4 regions of the Lysinibacillus sp. SGAir0095 genome follow, and region 1 is predicted to be linked to each of the others. Evidence: riboswitches for the same ligand, from Rfam matches in the RefSeq annotation. Region 1 holds a riboswitch; each other region holds the start of a gene.
What was found. A riboswitch is a leader RNA that binds a small molecule or an ion and turns the genes downstream of it on or off. The one in region 1 is predicted to bind S-adenosylmethionine.
Positions count from the first base shown of each region.

Region 2: it holds a riboswitch for S-adenosylmethionine, as region 1 does, so the genes downstream of both, metA (homoserine O-acetyltransferase MetA) here and C1N55_RS18060 (bifunctional homocysteine S-methyltransferase/methylenetetrahydrofolate reductase) in region 1, are expected to answer to the same signal.
Region 3: it holds a riboswitch for S-adenosylmethionine, as region 1 does, so the genes downstream of both, metK (methionine adenosyltransferase) here and C1N55_RS18060 (bifunctional homocysteine S-methyltransferase/methylenetetrahydrofolate reductase) in region 1, are expected to answer to the same signal.
Region 4: it holds a riboswitch for S-adenosylmethionine, as region 1 does, so the genes downstream of both, C1N55_RS15160 (methionine ABC transporter ATP-binding protein) here and C1N55_RS18060 (bifunctional homocysteine S-methyltransferase/methylenetetrahydrofolate reductase) in region 1, are expected to answer to the same signal.

Region 1 is NZ_CP028083.1:3,675,155-3,680,742, reverse strand. It holds gene hemG (protoporphyrinogen oxidase) at 35-1,432, shown strand; SAM riboswitch class I at 1,520-1,619, shown strand; gene C1N55_RS18060 (bifunctional homocysteine S-methyltransferase/methylenetetrahydrofolate reductase) at 1,742-3,589, shown strand; gene metH (methionine synthase) at 3,582-5,588, shown strand, end outside.
Region 2 is NZ_CP028083.1:2,140,946-2,146,533, reverse strand. It holds gene C1N55_RS10535 (DEAD/DEAH box helicase) at 1-1,618, shown strand, start outside; gene C1N55_RS10530 (hypothetical protein) at 1,634-2,407, shown strand; SAM riboswitch class I at 2,511-2,618, shown strand; gene metA (homoserine O-acetyltransferase MetA) at 2,721-3,659, shown strand; gene C1N55_RS10520 (MBL fold metallo-hydrolase) at 3,875-4,735, shown strand; gene C1N55_RS10515 (GntP family permease) at 4,996-5,588, shown strand, end outside.
Region 3 is NZ_CP028083.1:2,943,422-2,949,009, forward strand. It holds gene metK (methionine adenosyltransferase) at 14-1,210, opposite strand; SAM riboswitch class I at 1,654-1,767, opposite strand; gene pckA (phosphoenolpyruvate carboxykinase (ATP)) at 1,965-3,551, shown strand; gene C1N55_RS14495 (alpha/beta hydrolase family protein) at 3,707-4,486, opposite strand; gene C1N55_RS14500 (NUDIX hydrolase) at 4,470-4,937, opposite strand; gene C1N55_RS14505 (transposase) at 4,990-5,304, opposite strand.
Region 4 is NZ_CP028083.1:3,043,688-3,049,275, forward strand. It holds gene C1N55_RS15145 (glutamate biosynthesis transcriptional regulator GltC) at 1-347, shown strand, start outside; gene C1N55_RS15150 (MetQ/NlpA family ABC transporter substrate-binding protein) at 619-1,488, opposite strand; gene C1N55_RS15155 (methionine ABC transporter permease) at 1,567-2,235, opposite strand; gene C1N55_RS15160 (methionine ABC transporter ATP-binding protein) at 2,228-3,253, opposite strand; SAM riboswitch class I at 3,444-3,549, opposite strand; gene C1N55_RS15165 (thioredoxin family protein) at 3,600-3,911, opposite strand; gene C1N55_RS15170 (toprim domain-containing protein) at 3,955-4,311, opposite strand; gene gcvH (glycine cleavage system protein GcvH) at 4,546-4,926, opposite strand; gene C1N55_RS15180 (arsenate reductase family protein) at 5,008-5,364, opposite strand; gene C1N55_RS15185 (acyl-CoA dehydrogenase family protein) at 5,579-5,588, opposite strand, start outside.

The DNA of each region.
Region 1 (5,588 bases):
GAGGCAGAGAGAATGTACGGTTAGGAGTGTCATTATGAAAACAGTAGTAGTTGTTGGTGGAGGAATAACTGGGCTATGCACATTACATTATTTAAAGCGTCAAGCACCAAGTGACGAGCCCATTCGTTTCATACTAGCAGAAAAGAATGAGTATTTAGGTGGCAAAATGCATACTATGCATGAATCAGGCTTCATCATGGAGACTGGTGCAGATTCGATTGTGGCACGACACCCAAATGTTCTTGAACTAGTCAAAGAACTCAAGTTTGAATCGGAATTAGTTTATAACGAAACAGGAATTTCGTATATTCACACAAATAATGAATTACATGCAATTCCTGCAGGGTCTACTTTTGGCATTCCAATGAGTATGGAATCATTACTAGCTAGCACTTTGATTTCACATGAAGGTAAGCAGCGTGTACTAATGGATGCTGAAATCCCTAATGATCGATTTACAAAAGAAAGTTCGATTGGTGACTTTTTAGAGTTCTTCTTAGGAAAAGAGATTGTTGAAAAACAAATTGCACCAGTCCTTGCTGGTGTTTATTCTGGTGATTTATATCAGTTATCTTTAGCTTCGACTTTACCTTATTTAGTGGATTATAAAAATAAGTACGGTAGCATCATGAAGGGCTTTGAAGCGAATAAAGAACAATTCGAAAAGGCAGCAAATAAAAAATTTATTTCCTTCAAAAACGGACTCTCGTCTCTAATCAATCGTTTAGAGGAGCTTCTTCCAGAAGTCGAATACTATAAAAATACCGAGACAACGAGTGTGAAGAAAACGGGTACTCTTTACGAAGTGAGCTTCTCCAATGGAGAGATTGTTCAAGCGGATGTGGTTGTACTAGCAGTTCCGAATAACGTTGTTCGAAGTGTTTTAAATGATGAAGAAATGGATGCGAACTTAAGTAAGTTTACGAATGCATCAGCTTTGACAATATATTTAGGCTTCGACCTTCCTGATTCTATTTTACCTGCGGACGGGACAGGGTTTATCGTTTCGCATAATAGTGATCTAGTTTGTAATGCATCTACTTGGACAAGCCGGAAATGGAAGCACACTTCTGAAGATGGTAATTTGCTTGTAAGATTATTCTACAAGAATACGAATCCGAGATATGAAGAGCTAGCGGCTATGTCAGATGAGGAATTGACGAGGGTTGCATTGGAGGATGTGAAGCTAAGTCTAAATATAGAAGAGATACCGATAGTAGTGAATTTAGCGAAATGGATAGAGAAGATGCCGAAATATGATTTAGCTCATAAGGAAGCTTTGGACTCTTTATTAGTCGACCTGGATTCAAATTATCCAAATCTCTATATTGCAGGATGCTCTTATTTTGGTGTAGGAATCGGGGCTTGTATTGAAAATGGCAAACATACAGCTGATAAAGTTCTCGGTAGTTTAGCCTCAATACAAAAGTGAAGTAATTTCTCAAAAATCAGAAAACATATTGACGAAAAGGTTATTTAAAGATATGATACGATTTAACATATTAAAAACTAAATAAGACTCTTATCAAGAGAAGCAGAGGGACTGGCCCGATGAAGCTTCAGCAACCAACTTAAAAGTAAGGTGCTAAATCCAGCTGGCGTAAGTCGGAAGATGAGAAGGATATCAAAAAATGATGACTCAAGCCTTCTTCTCGTAAGAAGGCTTTTTATATTGGAGAAAAATTTAGATTTTCACAGATGAAAGAAACTGAAATTTTTGAATTTATAAGGGGTGTGCGGTATGGGACTACTGGAAGCGTTAAAGTCAAAGGTATTAACAGCTGATGGAGCGATGGGGACTTTGTTGTATGCATATGGCTTAGATAATTGCCATGAAGAAATGAATATAATAAGACCGGATTTGATTGAAAAAATCCATCATGAATATATCACGGCTGGAGCGGATGTTATTCAAACAAATACATACGGAGCAAATGCTATTAAACTTGCACGCTATGGTTTGGAAGATAAAGTGATAGAAATTAATGAGGCAGCACTTTCCATTGCCAAAAATGCAGTAGGGACAGGGAACCAATTTATCCTTGGGTCGATTGGGGCAATACGTGGTGTTCGTAAAAGTGATGTAACACTTGAAGAAATACTAGCAGCAATCAAAGAACAAGCGAAAATCTTAATTGAGGGCAAGGTAGATGGACTGTTGCTTGAAACCTATTATGATTTTGAAGAATTATCAGAAACGATTAAATTGCTTCGTAAGGAAACATCGTTACCAATCATTGCACAAGTATCGATGCATGAACCTGGAATTTTGGTAAATGGGATGAATCTAAATGATGCTCTTAAAGTGCTGCAAGACCTTGGGGCAGATATTGTTGGAGTCAATTGTCGCTTAGGCCCTCATCATACCATTCAAGCTTTTGAAGGGGTAGAACTACCGGACAAAGCATTTTTATCTGCTTACCCGAATGCGTCTTTGCTAGATATCGAAGAGGGGCGAGTTATTTATGAATCAGAAATAGATTATTTTGCAAGAGCAGCTGTAAGGCTTAGAAATCAAGGTGTTCGACTAATTGGTGGATGCTGTGGTACAACTCCAAAGCATATTGAAGCAGCAAAAAAGCTTCTGAAGAGTTTAGATCCTATTAAAGTGAAGGATGCAGTAGTACAAAAAGAAATCTTCATCCAAGAGGCGGAACCGAGTATTTTGGAGCCACTTCATGAGAAGGTAAAACGGGAACGTTCTGTCATTGTTGAGCTGGATACACCAAGACATTTAGAGATTGAAGCTTTCGTGGAAGGTGCAAAATTACTTTATAGCGAAGGTGCCGACATTATTATGATGGCGGATAATTCATTAGCATCTCCTCGGATCAGTAATATCGCGATGGGCTCTATTTTGAAGCTGCAGCATGGAATCCGTGTAATGCCGCATATAACATGCCGTGATCGGAATCTAATCGGTTTACAATCACACTTAATGGGGTTAAACGCACTTGGTTTTCACGATATTTTAGCTGTCACTGGAGACCCAACAAAAGTAGGGGATTTTCCGGGTGCGACAAGTGTTTATGATGTGTCTTCCATGGAGCTGATCTCGTTAATTAAACAATTAAATGAAGGAATCTCTTTCTCTGGTAAACCGTTGCGCAAAAAAGCAAACTTCTCTGTCGCTGCTGCCTTCAATCCAAATGTTCGGGTACTTGATCGAGCAGTTGCACGACTAGAAAAGAAAATTGAGCATGGAGCAGATTATTTTATTTCTCAACCGGTTTATACAATAGAAAAAATCGAAGAAATTTATGAAGCGACGAAACACCTTTCAGCACCGATCTATATAGGGATTATGCCTTTAACGAGCTACCGTAGTGCGGAGTTCTTACATCATGAAGTGCCGGGTATTAAACTTTCTGAGGAAGTATTAGAAAGAATGAAGGCTTGTGATGGAGACAAAGTAAAAGAGGCAGCTGAAGGGATTGCAATTGCAAAAGAGCTACTTGATACAGCGGCAAAGTATTTTAACGGAATTTATTTAATCACACCATTTATTAGATACGAAATGACAATACAATTAATGCAATATATCAATCAACTTGATGAGCAAAACAAAGGGGTCAAAGCGAATGTATAACCATCGGATAGAAGAACAATTACAAAAGAGGATATTAATTATCGATGGTGCAATGGGGACGATGCTGCAGCAGGAAAATCTAACGGCTGAGGATTTTGGTGGAGAAGAGTTAGAGGGGTGCAATGAAAATTTATTATTAACCCGTCCAGATGTTTTATCCAAAATTCATCGTGCCTATCTGGAAGCTGGAGCAGATATTATTTGTACCAATACATTCGGGGCAACGCCGTTAGTATTAAATGAATATGGACTAGGGTCAAAAGCCGAAGAAATTAATAAACGTGCAGTGGAGCTAGCGTTAGCTGCAGTACAAGAATACTCCACGGATGAGTGGCCAAGGTTCGTTGCAGGAGCAATTGGGCCTACGACAAAAACCTTATCTGTTACGGGAGGCATAACATTTGATGAGCTTTCTGAAAACTTCTATGTGCAAGCAAAAGCATTAATAGAAGCGGGGGCACATCTTCTTTTACTTGAGACGAGTCAGGATATGTTGAATGTAAAAGCTGCGTCCCTAGCTGTAAATCGTGCCTTCCAAGAAACGGGAAAGCAACTTCCAATCATGCTTTCTGCCACGATTGAGCCAATGGGAACAACTCTAGCAGGTCAAACAATTGATGCGTTCTATATTTCGATTGAACATATTAAACCGATATCAATTGGTTTAAACTGTGCAACTGGGCCAGAATTTATGACGGATCATATTCGGTCTCTGTCGGAATTATCTACAAGTTACATAAGCTGTTACCCAAATGCTGGTCTGCCTGACGAAGAAGGACATTACCATGAAACGCCTGATTCCTTGTCCATCAAATTGCGTGGTTTTGCAGAAAAAGGCTGGTTAAATATTGTAGGCGGATGCTGTGGTACAACACCAGCCCATATCAAGGCGATACGTGAGGCGGTAGAAGGCTATGAACCGAGACCGATTCCGACAAACACTCATGGGCATGTCGTGTCTGGAATTGAACCATTGCAATATGATGATTCCATGCGTCCATTATTTATAGGAGAACGCACGAATGTAATAGGTTCTCGTAAGTTTAAGCAGCTAATCATTGACGGTAAATTTGAAGAAGCAGCAGAAATTGCACGGGCTCAAGTAAAAAATGGGGCACATGTAATTGATATTTGCTTAGCCAATCCGGATCGCGATGAATTAGAAGATATGACGAATTTTATGCAAGAGGTTGTGAAGAAGGTAAAAGTGCCTCTAGTTATCGATTCAACCGATGAAAAAGTAATTGAAGAAGCGCTAAAATATTCGCAAGGTAAAGCGATTATTAATTCCATTAACCTTGAAGATGGAGAAGAGCGATTTGATGCAGTAATGCCAATCGTGAAAAAATTTGGGGCATCTGTTGTGGTCGGTACAATTGATGAAAAAGGGATGGCTGTAGACCGTAAGAGAAAGTTAGAGGTTGCAAGTAGGTCATATCAGTTGTTAACAGAGAAATGGGGACTTGCTCCCGAAGATATTATTTTTGATCCGCTAGTTTTCCCGGTTGGTACTGGTGACGAACAATATATTGGTGCGGCGGAGGAAACAATTGAAGGAATCCGTTTGATTAAAGAAAAATACCCCGATACATTAACTGTACTAGGTGTAAGTAATGTTTCCTTCGGTTTACCTCCAGTCGGGCGTGAAGTGTTAAATGCCGTGTATTTATATCATTGTACACAGGCTGGACTGGACTATGCGATTGTGAATACAGAAAAGCTAGAGCGTTATGCATCCATTCCTGAAGAGGAAATTAAATTGGCAAATGATTTAATATTTAAAACGAATGATGAAACACTAGCTGTGTTTACTGATTTTTATAGAGATAAAAAGAAAGAAAAGTCTGTCGAGAATATTCCGGACACAGTAGAAGAAAGACTAGCTTATTATATCATTGAAGGTACTAAAGAGGGTTTAATCCCTGATTTAGAAGAAGCGAGAAAAATCTTTGATTCACCTTTGGATATTATTAATGGACCGTTAATGGCTGGGATGGCT
Region 2 (5,588 bases), 1.5 Mb from region 1:
TCAAATGCTGCAGCAAGGTGGAATTGATCAAAGTGCTATGCTTTCGTTAAAAACAAATGAAGAAAATCTAATTGCCAGACAAGCTCAATATAAAGCACAACTCCAAACCTTTGAATTCACAATACAGGAAATTGAGTCTATTCCTTCAATCGCAGAAATTCAAACTGTTCGTGATGTATTGGAAAAAGAAATAATGGAGCTCGAGCAAAATAAAGAAAAAATCGATGGACTAAAAAACCAAGAATCGAAAAAACAGCTTGAGCTTGAAAGCCTACAGGAGCAAATCACTACTGGTGAATCCGTTTTGAAAGAGACTATTGCCCAATTAAAAGAGCTTAACTCTAAAGGAATTCAGCTTGAAAAAGAAGGGGAGCAATTAGAGCAAATTACGAAGCAAAATCCTGAACTAGAACTTGAAAAAACAAAGACCAGAATGGAACAAGTAGAGCAAGATATCGAAAAATTACATAAGAAGATCGAAATGCTTCCAGTTGCTAAAAATATGCAGCTTCAATGGAAGGCTCTACTTGAACAAGCAACAGAACATGACTTGGACGAAATTCGAAAACTTTATGTAAAACATGCAAATGTAATTGGGACAACATGTGTTGCTTCTGCCAATAAAGAGTTTATGGAGAATTATCCGATTTTTGATGTGGTTATTATTGATGAAGTATCTAAAGCAACGCCTCCAGAACTACTGTTGCCAATGCTCAAAGGGAAAAAGGTTGTTCTAGTTGGTGACCACCATCAGCTACCGCCACTAATCGGTGATGATACATTTGAAGAAACATTGGAAACCGTTATCAAAGAAAGTAATACCTTTGAAGAAAAACGTGAATTAGAAAAGCTTCTTGAAGAATCTCTTTTTGAACGTTTATATAAAAACCTGCCAGCATCCAATAAGAAAATGCTTGCAATTCAATACCGTATGCATGAGAACATTATGAAAACTATTTCACCTTTCTATGAATATGGAAATGATTCCTTACAATGTGGTCTTCCAGATTCAGATGCTATACGTGATCATAAATTGGATAGTCCATTCATTAAGCGAAAAGAACATCTATTATGGGTGGATATCCCGAACAAGCAAGAATTCTTCGAGGAACTATTAAAAGAAGGCGCAAGTTTACTAAATGAATCGGAGATCAATGTTATCCGAAACATGCTAATTGATTTAAATGAAGCTACGGCCAATGCAAAAGCGGAAGGGTTAATTCCTGAAGATGATTTAAAATCAATTGGGGTTATTAGTTTCTATGCTGCCCAGGTAAAACGAATTGATCGACTTATTGAACAGGAACTAAACCTCCCTCATTTACACATCCGAACTGGTTCTGTCGATAAATTCCAGGGGATGGAGATGGATGTGATTTTGGTGAGTATGGTTCGTAATAATGATAATAAATATGGTGATATCGGATTTGCCAAAGATTATCGTCGTTTAAATGTTGCTTTATCGCGAGCAAGAGAATTACTTGTATTAATTGGAAGTACAGAAATGTTTGTGAATCGTCCGAAAAAAGAAGAAACTCGCAAAATGTATAAAACACTATTAAATACTGTGAAGTCCCAAGACGGTTATCGAAATACAATCGAGAGTTACATTTCGTAAATTTAAGGAGGAAAAATGGAACTACATTCCTTACAGAAATCGCTTGAGTTAGAACTTACACAAAAAACGGAAGTTTCAATACTTCAATCTGATACTTGGTGTGTTCCGGTGCATACCTTAAATGTCACCTATAAACCAGTCATTCGAACAAAAATGGATATTCTAATGAAAATGCTTTTTCTTTCACTGAAAGATACAAAATTTGAAAGTGCTGAACAAATTAGTGAAATTCTCCTGGTAGAACAACTTTTTGTAGAGGATTTGTTATCAAAAATGCAAAAGACCAACCTAATTGCAAAAGTAGATGACTACTTCCTATTAACGGAAAAAGGGCAGAAACAGTTTGAGAATGGAGTTTTTGAAGAGGAGCAGGATGGAACTTCAACCGAGCTTCTTTATAGCCCGACTCATAGAAGTTTTTTAAAGGGCGATATAGAAGAAGTTCTCGAATTTGAAGATTTTCCAGAGAAAATTTTCCGTTATCAAGTACAAGATACTGAGTTAAGCTTTGAGGATCACCTTGTGATCAAGGAGCTGCAGTCTCAAAAAGAAGAAATTGAAGAACCTGAGGAAGAACAAGCAAAACTTTTTATCACATCTATCGATTCTGTAGAAAATGTCCAAGTCAATGATGTGCCATGTATCGAATTTTTGCTTTATGATGAAGTAAAAGATTTATTTTCTACTCGCGTATGGAATACTTTAACGAGCAAATGGGATGAAACTTTAGAGCAACTCATCCAAGAAACTGACAAATCAACATGGCGAGATAAATTGACACGACAATAGGAAAATTCTTTTGATTTCAAAAATGTAATATTAATTTATAAAATAGAAATATGGAATATTGCAAATATTTATTCTCTATGTTAATATTTAAATAATTTCATCTATCTTATCAAGAGAAGCAGAGGGATATGGCCCAATGAAGCTTCAGCAACCTCTAACATCGTTAGAAAGGTGCTAATTCCAGCAAGACTTATGTCTTGGGAGATAAGAGTGCGCGTATAACTAATACCCTCTCATTCTCACGCTGGAATGAGAGGTTTTTTATTTGTCTGATTTAGATGAATTCGGCATGTTAAGAAATGGGGGAACAAGAATGCCTATCAATATACCAAAGAATTTGCCTGCAGGAGAAATATTGCGTAAAGAGAAAATTTTCGTCATGGAAGAAGACCGTGCAAGTACACAACAAATCCGACCATTAAACATCTTAGTGTGTAACTTGATGCCTGAAAAAGAAAAAACGGAGCTACAGTTATTACGCCTTTTAGGGAACACACCATTACAAACAAACGTGACATTTCTAAACACAGCTACGTATGCTTCAAGAAATGTATCAAGATCACATCTAGATACTTTTTACAAAACTTTTCATGAAATAAAGCACCGGCGTTTTGATGGGATGATAATTACAGGAGCACCAGTGGAACGAATGGAATTTGAAGAGGTTAGTTATTGGGAAGAAATATCCCAAATCATGGACTGGGCTCAACTTAATGTTACTTCCTGTATGTATATTTGTTGGGGAGCGCAGGCTGCCCTATATAAACATTTCAATATCGGGAAGTTCGAGCTTCCTAAAAAATGCTCGGGTGTTTATTCCCATGTCATTACTGACCTAACAGTTGACTTAGTGCGTGGATTTAGCGATGAATATGTTGCACCGCATTCTCGTCATACTTCTGTTTCGCTAGAGGAAGTACAAAATCATCCAGATTTACTGTTACTTAGCTATTCAGAAGAAGCGGGTCCCTTCATCGTACAATCAAAAGACACAAAGCATATTATGATTACTGGCCATTTAGAATACGATGCGACAACATTGGCGGATGAATATGCACGTGATGTAGAAAAAGGGGACACGGTAGACATTCCTGTGAATTACTTCCCGAATAATGATCCAAAGAATACGCCTAAAAATAGTTGGCGTGCCCATTCATATCTTCTTTTCTACAATTGGTTAAACTATTATGTATACCAAGAAACTCCATTTGATTGGCACTATGTAGAAGATACAATTGAGTTCCATATTTAACAAGTGAGCCATGTGTTTGAAACACATGGTTTTTTTGTGGGCAAACCACTGTATGAATTTAATTTTTTCCAATAGTCGATGGATCTCATCAAACTTTTTCTGGTTTATCAAAGTCTCCTAAAACTACTTATCCCCAAATATTGTGGGTTTTTATCATTTTGGAATGAATAGGGATTATTTTTATAGAAAAAATACTATTGGAAGGAGGCAAAAATTTGTCTGAACAAATGAATTATGGTGAGGATTATAAATATATTCCTATGTCATCAGTTTCTAGTGGAAAAGGTCAAGAGATTATGCCTGATATTTATTCATTTACTGTTCAGGTTGTCAATTTGTGTATGATTGGCGAACCGAACAATCCGACAGGGTGGACTTTAGTTGATGCAGGGATGCCCAAATCCGTTAATACGATTATTAAAGAAGCTGAAAAGCGCTTCGGATCAAATGCACGTCCAAACGGCATTGTGTTAACCCATGGGCATTTTGATCATGTAGGGGCAATAATCGAGTTAGTCGAGCATTGGAATGTCCCCGTTTATGCCCATGAATTAGAAATTCCATATTTAACAGGGCAAAAGAGCTATCCTGAAGCTGACTCAAGCGTGGAAGGTGGACTTATTGCAAGGATTTCTCCTTATTTTCCGAACGAGCCAATCAATTTAGGACACCATGTAAAACCTTTGCCTAGTGATGGTTCAATCCCGGTGCTAAAGGATTGGAAATGGGTGCATACACCTGGGCATTCTCCTGGACATGTTTCCTTCTTTAGGGAAACAGATAGTGCATTGATTGCTGGTGATGCTTTTGTAACGGTTAAACAGGAATCCCTCTTTAAAGTTCTGGTACAGGAAAAGGAAATTAGTGGTCCGCCGCGTTATTTTACATCTGATTGGAAGCTATCCTGGCACTCCGTAAAGATACTGAAAGATTTAAAACCGACTGTCGCCATCACAGGCCATGGTTTACCGATGAAAGGTAGTGAGTTGACTGACAACTTAACTAAATTAGTAAATGATTTTGACCAAATTGCAATACCAAAATACGGCCGTTATGTCGATGGTTTAGAAAACTAAATAAATTCATGAAAAAAGGATGCGATATGCATTCTTTTTTTCGTAATGCCTCCTAAATAAAACTACTGAATCTATGAATATCACCACTTCCTCTCTAATAGAATGATTTAATATTTGCGAGACTCATTAACCACACCTTTGTTAACTTTACTTCCGATTTTTTTCTAAAGCGCTTTCACTGACGATTTCAATTTAAAGGGAGTAGAAATGACAAGAATCTATTTAAAAAAAATATTAAAGATAAAAAGAGGTGAAAATTTATGTGGAGTTTATTTATTATTGCACTATCTTTAATCTTGCTTGTGGTTTTAGCTATGCGTGGCTTTACAATTGTCATTATTGCGCCAGTTGTCAGTTTGTTTGTTATTGTCCTGAATAATATGCCGATTTTGGAGACCTTTCAAACAGCCTATATGAGCGGCTTTACAAATTATGTGAAGAACTATTTTTTAATTTTCTTATTTGCTGCGATGTTCGGTAAGTTTATGGAAGAGTCTGGGGCTGCACGCACAATTGCCGACTATCTATTAAGGCTGTCCGGTAGAAAAAGCAAATTGAGAGTATTGGTCACAATCATGTTCGTTTGTGCACTATTAACCTATGGTGGAGTAAGCTTATTTGTTGTCATCTTTGCTATTCTACCAATTGCAAAACCAATTTTTAAAGAGATGGATATTCCTTGGCATTTATTCATTGCGGCATTTATGCCAGGTATGGCTACTTTTACGATGACGATGTTACCAGGAACTCCTGCTGTACAGAACATCATTCCTACAACCTATTTGGGAACAACAGTAACTTCTGGTGCATGGATTGGGTTAGTGAGTGCAGTTGCAGTAATCATCTTAAACAT
Region 3 (5,588 bases), 730 kb from region 1:
GCAAGAACAACTATTAAAGACTAGCTTTTTCTTTTAAAAGAGGAGCAATGTCTGTATTTTCCCAAGGAACATCTAAATCTGTACGACCAAAATGTCCATAGGCAGCTGTTTGCTTGTAAATTGGTCTACGAAGATCAAGCATTTTAATAATGCCAGCAGGACGTAAATCGAATAATTCACTTACCCATTCTACTAATTGCTCTTCCTTCACAATTCCAGTTCCGAAAGTATCTATTGCAATCGATACTGGACGAGCTACACCGATCGCATATGCTAACTGTACTTCAGCACGTTCAGCAAGTCCTGCGGCAACAATATTTTTTGCCACGTATCTTGCTGCATATGCTGCAGAACGGTCAACCTTTGTTGCATCCTTACCAGAAAAGGCGCCTCCACCATGACGAGCATAGCCACCGTAAGTATCAACAATAATTTTACGACCTGTTAAACCGGCATCTCCTTTAGGTCCACCGATAACAAAACGGCCAGTTGGGTTAATAAAGTATTTAGTGTTTGCATCAATTAATTCTTCTGGAACCACTACGTTAATAACCTTTTCTTTAATATCTTCTTGAATTTGGTCTAATGATACTTCTTCATCATGCTGAGTTGAAATAACAATTGTATCCACACGTACAGGCTTGTTTTCTTCATCATACTCAATTGTTACTTGAGTTTTGCCATCTGGACGTAAGTAGCCAAGCTCTTCAGATTTTCGCACTTCTGTTAAGCGTCGAGCTAATCTATGTGCAAGACTGATTGGCAATGGCATCAATTCTGGAGTTTCATTACATGCAAACCCGAACATTAATCCTTGGTCACCTGCTCCAATAGCTTCGATATCAGCATCAGTCAATGATCCTTCACGTGCTTCTAAAGCTTGGTCAACTCCTTGAGCAATATCTGGTGATTGTTCGCCAATAGCTACTAGCACAGCTAGGTTTTCTGCATCGAAACCATATTTTCCACGTGTATAGCCAATCTCAGCCACAGTATCACGAACAATTCCTTTAATATCTACATATGTAGAAGTAGTGATTTCACCTGCAACAAGTACTAAACCAGTTGTAACAGTTGTCTCACAAGCTACACGAGCATTTGGATCTTCTCTTAAAATTGCATCTAAAATTGCATCAGAAATTTGGTCACAGATTTTGTCTGGGTGTCCTTCTGTTACACTTTCTGATGTAAACAGTCTACGGTTTGTCATTTCGTTTCCTCCTAAGTTTATGTCGAGATATTTTCTCGATGTTGATACGGTACTCATTATCCATGTTAAACCCGCTCTACTAGTCCGTTATTTCAGCTGTTACCTTTTATTATTTGTTCTTCCTCTCCCATTTTTTAAAATTTAGTTAGGAAGTTTGGAATTATTGTTTTATTATTATGTATAAAACAGTAAATGAACAATACTTACCCATACAGCAATCACAGTAATTTATCAAAATTTTATTTCTGTATACTGTGGATATAAAAACACATTCTAAAATGGATATACGGTCTCTTCACAAATACATGGATTTAGAAAGGCACTGATAAAAATAGAAAGAAATGCTATACTTATCATTGTGTTCTAATTCGAAAAAAAAAATTCCTTATACTCTTGTTAAGTACATGAGTAAAAGGAATTGTGATTACATACATTACCTTTCACTCTTATCGTTCAAGGGTATTCCCTTGCATCAGGTTGGCACCATCGCGTTAAATGAATAACGCAGGTTGCCGGGCTTCATAGGGCCATGACCCTCCACCAACTCGGGATAAGAGTATCCGTTCAAGAATAAATCTTACGTAATGTATATTCACTTGTCAATCGTTTTTGAATATTTCTATTAAAGTTTCAAAATTAAAAAATAATTTTTGTATTAGTATAGACTATTTAATTCAATGTGTTATACTAATTATGAAAATAATCAAACCTCCCACGACTTTGGGAATTCTATAAAAAGGATGGTATTTAATCGATGAATTCAGTAGAAATTGCTAATGAGCTGAAGGAATTATTAAACGGCGAAAATATTAAAGTTCAATTATCCGTACCACAATTAGTGGAGAAAGCTACAGAACGTGGAGAAGCTACATTAACTGCTGATGGTGCATTAAGTGCTGAAACAGGCAAATATACTGGTCGTTCTCCTAAAGATAAATATATTGTAGAAGAAGAAAGCACAAAAGACAAAATCGACTGGGGTAATGTTAACCGCCCGATTTCTGCTGAAGTGTTTGATAAATTATATGTAAAAGTTGTCAACTATTTAAAAGAAAAAGATGAGCTGTATGTATTCAAGGGATATGCTGGTGCAGACAAGGACTCTCAGCTTCAAATCCAAGTAATTAATGAATATGCATGGCACAATCTATTCTGTCATCAATTATTCATCCGTCCAACTGAAACCGAATTAGCTACTCATAATGCAGAATTCACAATCGTATCAGCACCAAACTTTAAAGCAGATCCTACTGTTGATGGTACAGCTTCTGAAACATTTATCATCGTTTCTTTAGAAAAGAAGATTATCTTAATCGGTGGTACTGAATACGCTGGCGAAATGAAAAAATCAATCTTTGGCATTATGAACTACCTATTACCAGAAAATGATATTTTCTCTATGCATTGCTCTGCAAACGTAGGTGAAGCTGGAGATGTTGCATTATTCTTTGGTTTATCCGGTACAGGTAAAACGACTTTATCTGCGGATGCTAATCGTAAATTAATCGGTGATGACGAGCATGGCTGGTCAGATAATGGGGTGTTCAACATCGAAGGTGGTTGCTATGCAAAAACAATCAACCTTTCTGCTGAAAAAGAACCAGAAATTTATAATGCCATTCGTTTTGGAACAGTATTAGAAAACGTTGTAGTAGACCCAGAATCTCGCATTCCAAACTACGATGACAGTTCTTTAACTGAAAATACGCGTGCTGCGTATCCAATTCACTTTATCGATAATATCGTGATGCCTTCTGTTGCAGGTCATCCAAAAACAATCGTATTTTTAACTGCTGATGCTTTTGGTGTGTTGCCTCCAATCAGTAAACTAACAAAAGAACAAGCGATGTATCACTTCTTAAGTGGTTTCACTTCAAAATTAGCTGGTACAGAGCGAGGCGTAACATCTCCTGAGCCAGTATTCTCTACGTGCTTCGGATCACCATTCTTACCGCTTCCAGCTACACGCTACGCTGAGATGCTAGGTGAAAAAATTGATGAACACGGCTCACAAGTATTCTTAGTAAACACTGGATGGACTGGTGGAGAATATGGTGTCGGCACTCGTATGAAGCTTTCATATACTCGTACTATGGTTCGTGCTGCAATTGATGGAAAGCTAAACAACGTTGAAACTACACAAGATGCTATCTTTGGCTTACACATCCCAACAGCTGTTGAAGGTGTACCTAGCGAAGTATTAGATCCTCGTGCTGCTTGGGCGGATAAAGAAGCATACGATCAAAAGGCTGCTTTCTTATCTAACCTATTCAAAGAAAACTTCACTAAGTTCTCGAACGTTTCTGAAGATATCTTGCAAAAGGGTGGACCTTTAGCTTAATTTATAAACCGAAACAATTACAAAGCAGATTGCTCATGAGCAATCTGCTTTTTTTGTTAGATTAAAATACAATGTCCCAAAAGTCTACAACGTAAACTATTGGGACAGCTGAATAATCTATTATTTTTTAATCAATAGTTGGAGCCAATTTTTATCTAGATCGTTTTCATCCATTCACACAGTGCTTTTACGGTTTTTCTATTGACATCAGGTGGATAATGATGAGTAAGTCCGGATGCATACCAGGTTTCAACACGTTTCTTTTGATCCATTAACTTTTGTTCAAGATCATAGGATTGGTTTATGCTTACATTCTCATCCTCGGTTCCATGAATAATCAGAACTGGTGCATTTACCATGTCCACCTTTAAAAGAGGATTGCGCTCATCGTATTTGTCTTGTTCTTTATTTGGAGAGCCTCCAATTATTCTTTTTAGTGTTCTCCGCATGTCCACCCGTTCCATATACATTGATGTAACGTCGGATACTCCAGCCCAAGTGACAATAGATTTGACGTCATCCCTTAAAATAGCAGTCCATAAAGCCATTAATCCCCCACGTGAAAAACCAAATAAATGAACTTCATTTACATTGGCCATTTTTTTTAGGATATCCATGCTATTAACTGCATCAAAACGGTCCTCTCCCGCCATCTCGTCTCGACCTTCGCCGCCTCGGTTGCCACGATAATAAGGCGCAAACACAACCAAGCCTTGACTTGCAAATTGAGCAATCCTCGATGGACGGACCATGCCAATTGACTGAAGACCACCGCGTAAATACAGTAACGCTTCATACTGTCCTTCTTTTTTAGGTTTAGCTAATAACCCCTTTACTCGAAGCCCCTGTGACCAATAAATGATTTCTTGCAAGGCAACATTCGGATTTGGGGATGGATAGCTTCTAATCAACTCGATACTACCATTGTCTTTCATGATGGTTCACTTCCTGTAACATCTTTTTCATTCCATCGTCCTTCATATAGAAACTTAAATTCGGATGGTTTTCTAATTCTTCTGGAGTCAGCCAAGTCATGCCCAGTGTCTCATGCTCTTCTATAAATTCATCAATTTGATCTACCTTCCCAGTAAACACTGCTTTAGAAAAAGGAGGTGCATCATGGACAACATAATAGGCAAACCATTTCAAATCGGAAATTCTTACTGCAGTTTCTTCATAAACCTCACGAATTGCTGCTTCCTCTAACGTCTCTCCTGGTTCTACCTTTCCTCCTGGAAATTCTACTCCACGCTTTTTATTGATGGTACAGAGCCATTTTCCTTCATGGAAAACAAATACCAATACATGCTTCGCTTGAATTTCAAAACGCTCTTCCACAAAACTTAACTCACATTTATAACCATTTTCATCAGTAAAAGTAAACATACCTAAGCCACTTCCTTCTTACTAATAAGTCTAGCTAAGGGATGTTTTGGAATCAATGGAAATAAGGTAATTGCTCTACAAATTTTTTTGTATGTTCATCACCAAATTCATGAATTAACGCATATATTTTTTTCATTCTTGTATCAATTTCATCATTTGATTCGTCCAAGTGATATGGGAGATAAGGTAAATGAGCTCGAACAATATTATCGAATTCTAATGAATTTAACTGTAAAAATAATTTTTCAAATAAACGTGCTTTATCTTCCTCTAATTGAAGCTTAAATTCACAAGGCAATCCAAGTGGCAGATAGCTGTAAGATTGATTCGCAACAGAAACATAAATTGTTGTATCGATAATAATCAACTCCTTTTCAATCAGTATGAGCGAAAAAATGTTAGCTATTCATACTGTATAAAGGTGGTGATTTTATAATTATCATCTGGAATAAATAGGTTCAGAAGTTCTAATGTAATAAGAAGAAGCAGCCTACTATGTAAGCTGCGAAATTTTTTAAGAAGCTTCAAAAAAGTTCTACTTTGAGCTGACCTTACACAAAGCACAAAAATAAGCCGCAGAGTCAGCTAGTTGGCTCTGCGGCTTGTGTGCTAACCGGCTCAGCTAAAGAGACTTAATGCGAAATTTAATTA
Region 4 (5,588 bases), 630 kb from region 1:
ATATCCGAAAAGAGAATTTTGTTCTTTTCCCAGAAGGCTATATTTTGAATAAAGTGGTTGTAGATGCTTGTAAAGCGGCAGGATTCGTACCAAGCATTACTTCTGTAGGCGAGGATATGGACGCTTTAAAAGGGTTAGTGGCTGCCGGTATTGGAATTACTCTACTTCCTGAAAGCTCACTTTATGATTCTACCCCTCGCTTCACCGTGAAGATGGCGATTGAAAATCCAACTATTACACGAACTGTAGGCGTCATCTATCCTACAAACCGTGAACTGGGACCTTCTGAACAAGTATTTTTGAAATTCATCGAGAACTTTTTCTCAAGGTTGAATCAATTTTTATAGAGGTTCGATGTGAAATGAATGCCCAGAGCTATATTAGCTTCTGGGTGTTTTTTATGTGGTTATTTATAGAGTATATCTCTTGTGAGTTACGTCTAAATTTGCTTCAAAAGGGGATAGAACATGTCAATTTGCATTGACGTGTGTTCATTACTTTTATGTAATGCATATCTAGCCAATTTCCCTTCCCAAATGCAGTTCATTAATTTTTCTCTCAAGTATCTTTAAAATAAAAAAACGGTGAGGAAAAAATCATTTTCCTCACCAATTCAAATTATTCGTTTACCGGTACTACAGCGCCGCCCCACTCATCAATGATGAATTGTTGGATTGCGTCAGAGTGCAGTACTTCAACTAAGCGTTTGATTGCTTCGTTATCTTTGTCTTCAGCACGAACTGCAATTACGTTTACATATGGAGATTCTGAGCCTTCAATGGCAATTGAATCTTCTAAAGGATTAATATCTGCATCGATTGCGAAGTTCGAGTTGATTACTACAGCATCCCCTTCGCCTTCTTCATAATACGTTACTAGCATTTCAGGAGCTGAGCTAGCGTCAATCTCTAAATTTTTAGGGTTTTCAACGATATCATCTACTGTAGCTACCGTTTTATCGATTCCATCAGCTAGAGTGATTAACCCTTTAGCTTCTAGAAGAGATAAAATACGCCCTTGGTCAGATACTGAGTTTGAGATAATTATTGTAGCGCCATCCGGAAGTTCGTCTAAAGATTTATATTTTTGTGAGTAAATTCCGATTGGTTCAATATGGATGCCACCAGCATTAACGAAATCATAGCCTTTTTCAGCAATTTCAGTTTCAAGATAAGGAATGTGTTGGAAATAGTTTGCATCTAATTCTTTAGAATCTAAATCTTGGTTAGGCATTACATAGTCTTGGTAAGGTTCGATTTCTAATTCGATTCCTTCTTCAGCTAAAATTGGTTTTGCTTGCTCTAAGATTAAATCATGTAACCCGTTAGAAGCACCAACCTTTAAAGTTACTGATTCTTTCTGTTCAGTTGCCTCTCCATCTGCAGACCCATTTGTAGAAGTATTTGTTTCCTCTTCTTTAGCAGTTCCACATGCAGCTAATGCAAGTACAACTACTGATAATAATAAGAATGATAAAAATTTCTTCATATAGTCTTTCTCCTTTTCTCCTGTTTCTTCTATATGTGAACGGCCAAACCGTCAGCACCAATTACCAAAAAATAGTTGTTAACGTTTATCAGTCTTTGTTGTTATAAAGTCTCCAATAAATTGAAGAATAAACACGATTAATAAAATGACAATCGTTGCCATAAGCGTTACATCATCACGGCTACGTTGGAAGCCATCAATAAATGCCAGGTTTCCTAATCCGCCAGCTCCGATAATTCCAGCCATTGCCGTGTATCCAACTAATGCCACTGCAGTCACCGTAATACCAGAAAATAATGCTGGTAGGGATTCTGGAATTAATACCTTCCAAATAATTGTTGAAGTTTTCGCTCCCATTGATCGAGCCGCTTCAATGACACCTTTATCAATTTCTCTTAAGGCGATTAATACTAGTCGAGCATAAAATGGTCCAGCCCCAATAATAAGTGCAGGTAATGCTGCCTCAACTCCTCGGATTGTTCCAAGCAGGAATTTTGTAAACGGAATTAAAAGAATAATTAATACGATAAATGGGATAGATCTGAATATATTAACAAGAGATCCTGTTAATAAATTAACCATTTTATTTGCCCAAATTTGGTGTGGGCTTGTCAAAAACAGCAATATTCCAATTGCTAGTCCAAGTACAAAGGTTACTCCTGTAGAAATTACCGTCATATATAATGTCTCGTAGGTAGCTTCCCACAATTTTACCCAATCAACATTCGGAAATAATTGATTAAACATGGTCAATCACCTCCGCTTGAATTTCTCTCGTCTCTAAAAGTTTAAATGCTTCTTCAACCTGATTTGGTTTCCCATCGATTTGTACAATTAATGTTCCATATGGGCCACTTGTAGTTTGTGTAATATTTCCGTGAACAATATTCACTTCAACATCAAATTCCTTAATAATTTGTGAAATGACTGGCTGTTCCGTTTTATTCCCAATAAACGTCAGTTTCACTAGTTTCCCTGTTGGGTAGTTGACTAGAATTTGCTCGATTGATTCCTTGGATTCTTTTGTTCCAGAAACCTGCATCACGAAATTCTTAGTGATTTCAGCTTGTGGATTTTGGAAGACCTGTAGCACTTCTCCCGATTCAACTACTTGTCCAGCTTCCATTACCGCTACACGTCGACAAATTTTGCGAATGACATGCATTTCATGTGTAATAAGTACAATCGTTAGCCCGAGACGCTTATTGATGTCTAGCAATAATTCCAAAATTGCATCCGTTGTTTCTGGATCAAGGGCACTTGTTGCCTCATCGCAAAGCAATACTTCCGGATTATTTGCAAGGGCTCTTGCAATCCCCACACGCTGCTTTTGACCACCCGATAATTGAGATGGGTAAGCATTCTCTCTTCCAGTTAAACCAACCAAATCGATTAACTCTTTCACACGTTTTGTTCGTTCTGCCTTCGAAACTCCTGCAATTTCTAATGGAAAAGCAATGTTCTCTGCAACTGTACGCGACCATAGCAGATTGAAATGCTGGAAAATCATACTGATTTTTTGTCTTGCTTGGCGAAGCAGCGAACCTGAAATAGAAGAAATTACCTGACCATTCACTTCTACCGTCCCTGTGGAAGGTTTTTCCAGACCGTTAAGTAAACGAATCATTGTACTTTTTCCTGCGCCACTATAACCGATAATTCCAAATATTTCACCTTTGTTAATGGATAAATTAACATCCTTGACAGCTGTTATCTCTCCATTTTTTGTTTTATATATTTTCGATATGTCTTTAAGTTCAATCATATGCGACTCCTTACTATGCGTTCTATAGCGAACCGTAACTATGTATTCTTATATCTATACTTGAAGGTATTTTCAGTTTACCCATTTAGCGATTGTGAAATTTATAATCTAGCAATTATTTGAAAACAAAAAATCCCTTCTACCAAGACAAGTAGAAGGGAACGTAACTGTATTGTTTACGTTAACCGTTCTCTTATCTTCCAAAGTATCCACTTCGCGTGACTTGGCACCTTTTCACAAAATGTGATGGTTGCCGGGCTTCATAGGGCACTTCCCTCCACCGCTCTTTATAAGAGTTACGATATTAAATTTTAGATTATGGATGTTACTTTACCATGTTAGTTCTCTATGCGTCAACACTTTTTTTCAACTTCTCATAGAGGAATGGTACAGATTGGAAAGCATATACTTTTTCGACATTTCCATTTTCACTGATTAGTAAACATGGAACACTTTCAATTTGATAATCCATTGCTAAATTTCCTAAGTAATTAATATTTGCCTTGCCTAGAGGTAAATCTGGCAAAAGGTTTTCGATAACATCCATCATTTTCGATGCGACAGCACAAGTTCCACACATCGGCGTATATAGATAAAAGGCAACTAAGGAATTTTTCTCCTGTTGTTGCGCCCAATTTTCAATTGTCCATTCTTTCATTAACCATCATCCTACTCGTTCGTTTAGGTAATAATACAACTATTTACGTCTCAATTGATGAAGATAAATATTGCTTATGCACCGAGAATTTGGCATCACTTAACAAATTTGCCAACACTTTTTTAGGAGCATTCGCCACTTCGATATATGTTCGAGGTATGAAAAGATGAACAGCCTCAGAATAAATTCTTTTTGTTAGCTTTCTCAACTTTTCTCCTGAATTATCCGCATCAAATAACGTATAGAGTTTACATTCTTCAAATGGTTCCAGAAGATCTAATAAGGCATCCTCACTAATCGTACCATTCGTACAAATAATTTTAACATCCTCAGCAAAGATTGGTGCAATGTTTAACTTATCCGATCGACCCTCAACAATTATACACTTATCAACTATCATTTGCTTCACCCCACGATTTGTAGTAACACAGCTAAATAACGTCTTCAAATATGCATAAGGATAATGATTGAAAAGCACGGTTTTCATTAGTGAAAATCGATGTCTTTTCTCACTGATTTTGTGAGACTGTCTACAAATGATCAGTGAAATAAAAGATATGGTTATTTATTATATTTAGATTGTAAAAAAAACGCCAGTGGTTTTCTGGCGTTTTCTTTTTATATCATATTCATATTATGCGTCAATTAATTCATCATATTGCTCAGGAGTTAATAAAGCTTCCACTTCTGAAAGATCAGCCGGTTCAATTACTATCATCCAAGCTTGTTCATAAGGTGATTCATTTACAAATTCTGGACTATCTTCAAGCTCGCTATTGATTTCAACCACTTTACCTGAAATTGGTGCGTATAGTTCTGAAACTGTTTTTACAGATTCCACACTACCGAATGGTTCGTTTAATTGAATTTCGTCGCCAACTTGTGGAAGTTCAACGAATACAATATCGCCAAGTTCAGATTGTGCAAAGTGTGTAATTCCAATGCGTACTTTTCCATCTTCAACTTTTACCCATTCGTGTTCTTTAGAGTAACGTAAATCTTTCGGTGTGCTCACTAAAAACCCCTCCAAATATATGTAATTCATACATGATAAGTTTGACATATTTCATAACCAAAAACAAGATAGAGTATGGCTTTATTTCCAAGATTCGATGAAGTCAGACTCTTTAAAGCCTAAAGTAACTTTTTCTCCATCTGTCACAAGCGGTCTTTTGATCAACATGCCGTCAGAAGCCAATAATTTCAGCTGTTCATCTTCTGACATTGAACTTAATTTATCTTTTAAGCCCAATTCTTTATACTTCATACCAGATGTATTAAAAAACTTTTTTAAAGGAAGCTCACTTTTTTCCCAGATTGTTTTTAATTCTTCTTTCGATGGGGTCTGTTCCACAATATGAATCGCTTCAAAGTGAATATCATTGTCCTTCAACCATTTTTCTGCTTTCTTACAAGTTGTACAACGCGGATATTGAATCAATTTAAGCACCATTAACAAGCTCCTTCACCAATCATTAATTTCATCTAACTAAAGTATATCAGAGAATTCTTGTGTGTGTATTGTATGTGTATCAGGTACATAAATAATTCATAGCGTACCAGGTACACACACAATTCTGAATAGTTAGAATAGTTTGTGTACCTGGTACATATACTATTCAATTAAAAAACGGGCATCCTTTGTTTAGGATGCCCGTCTCGGGTAATTATACGATA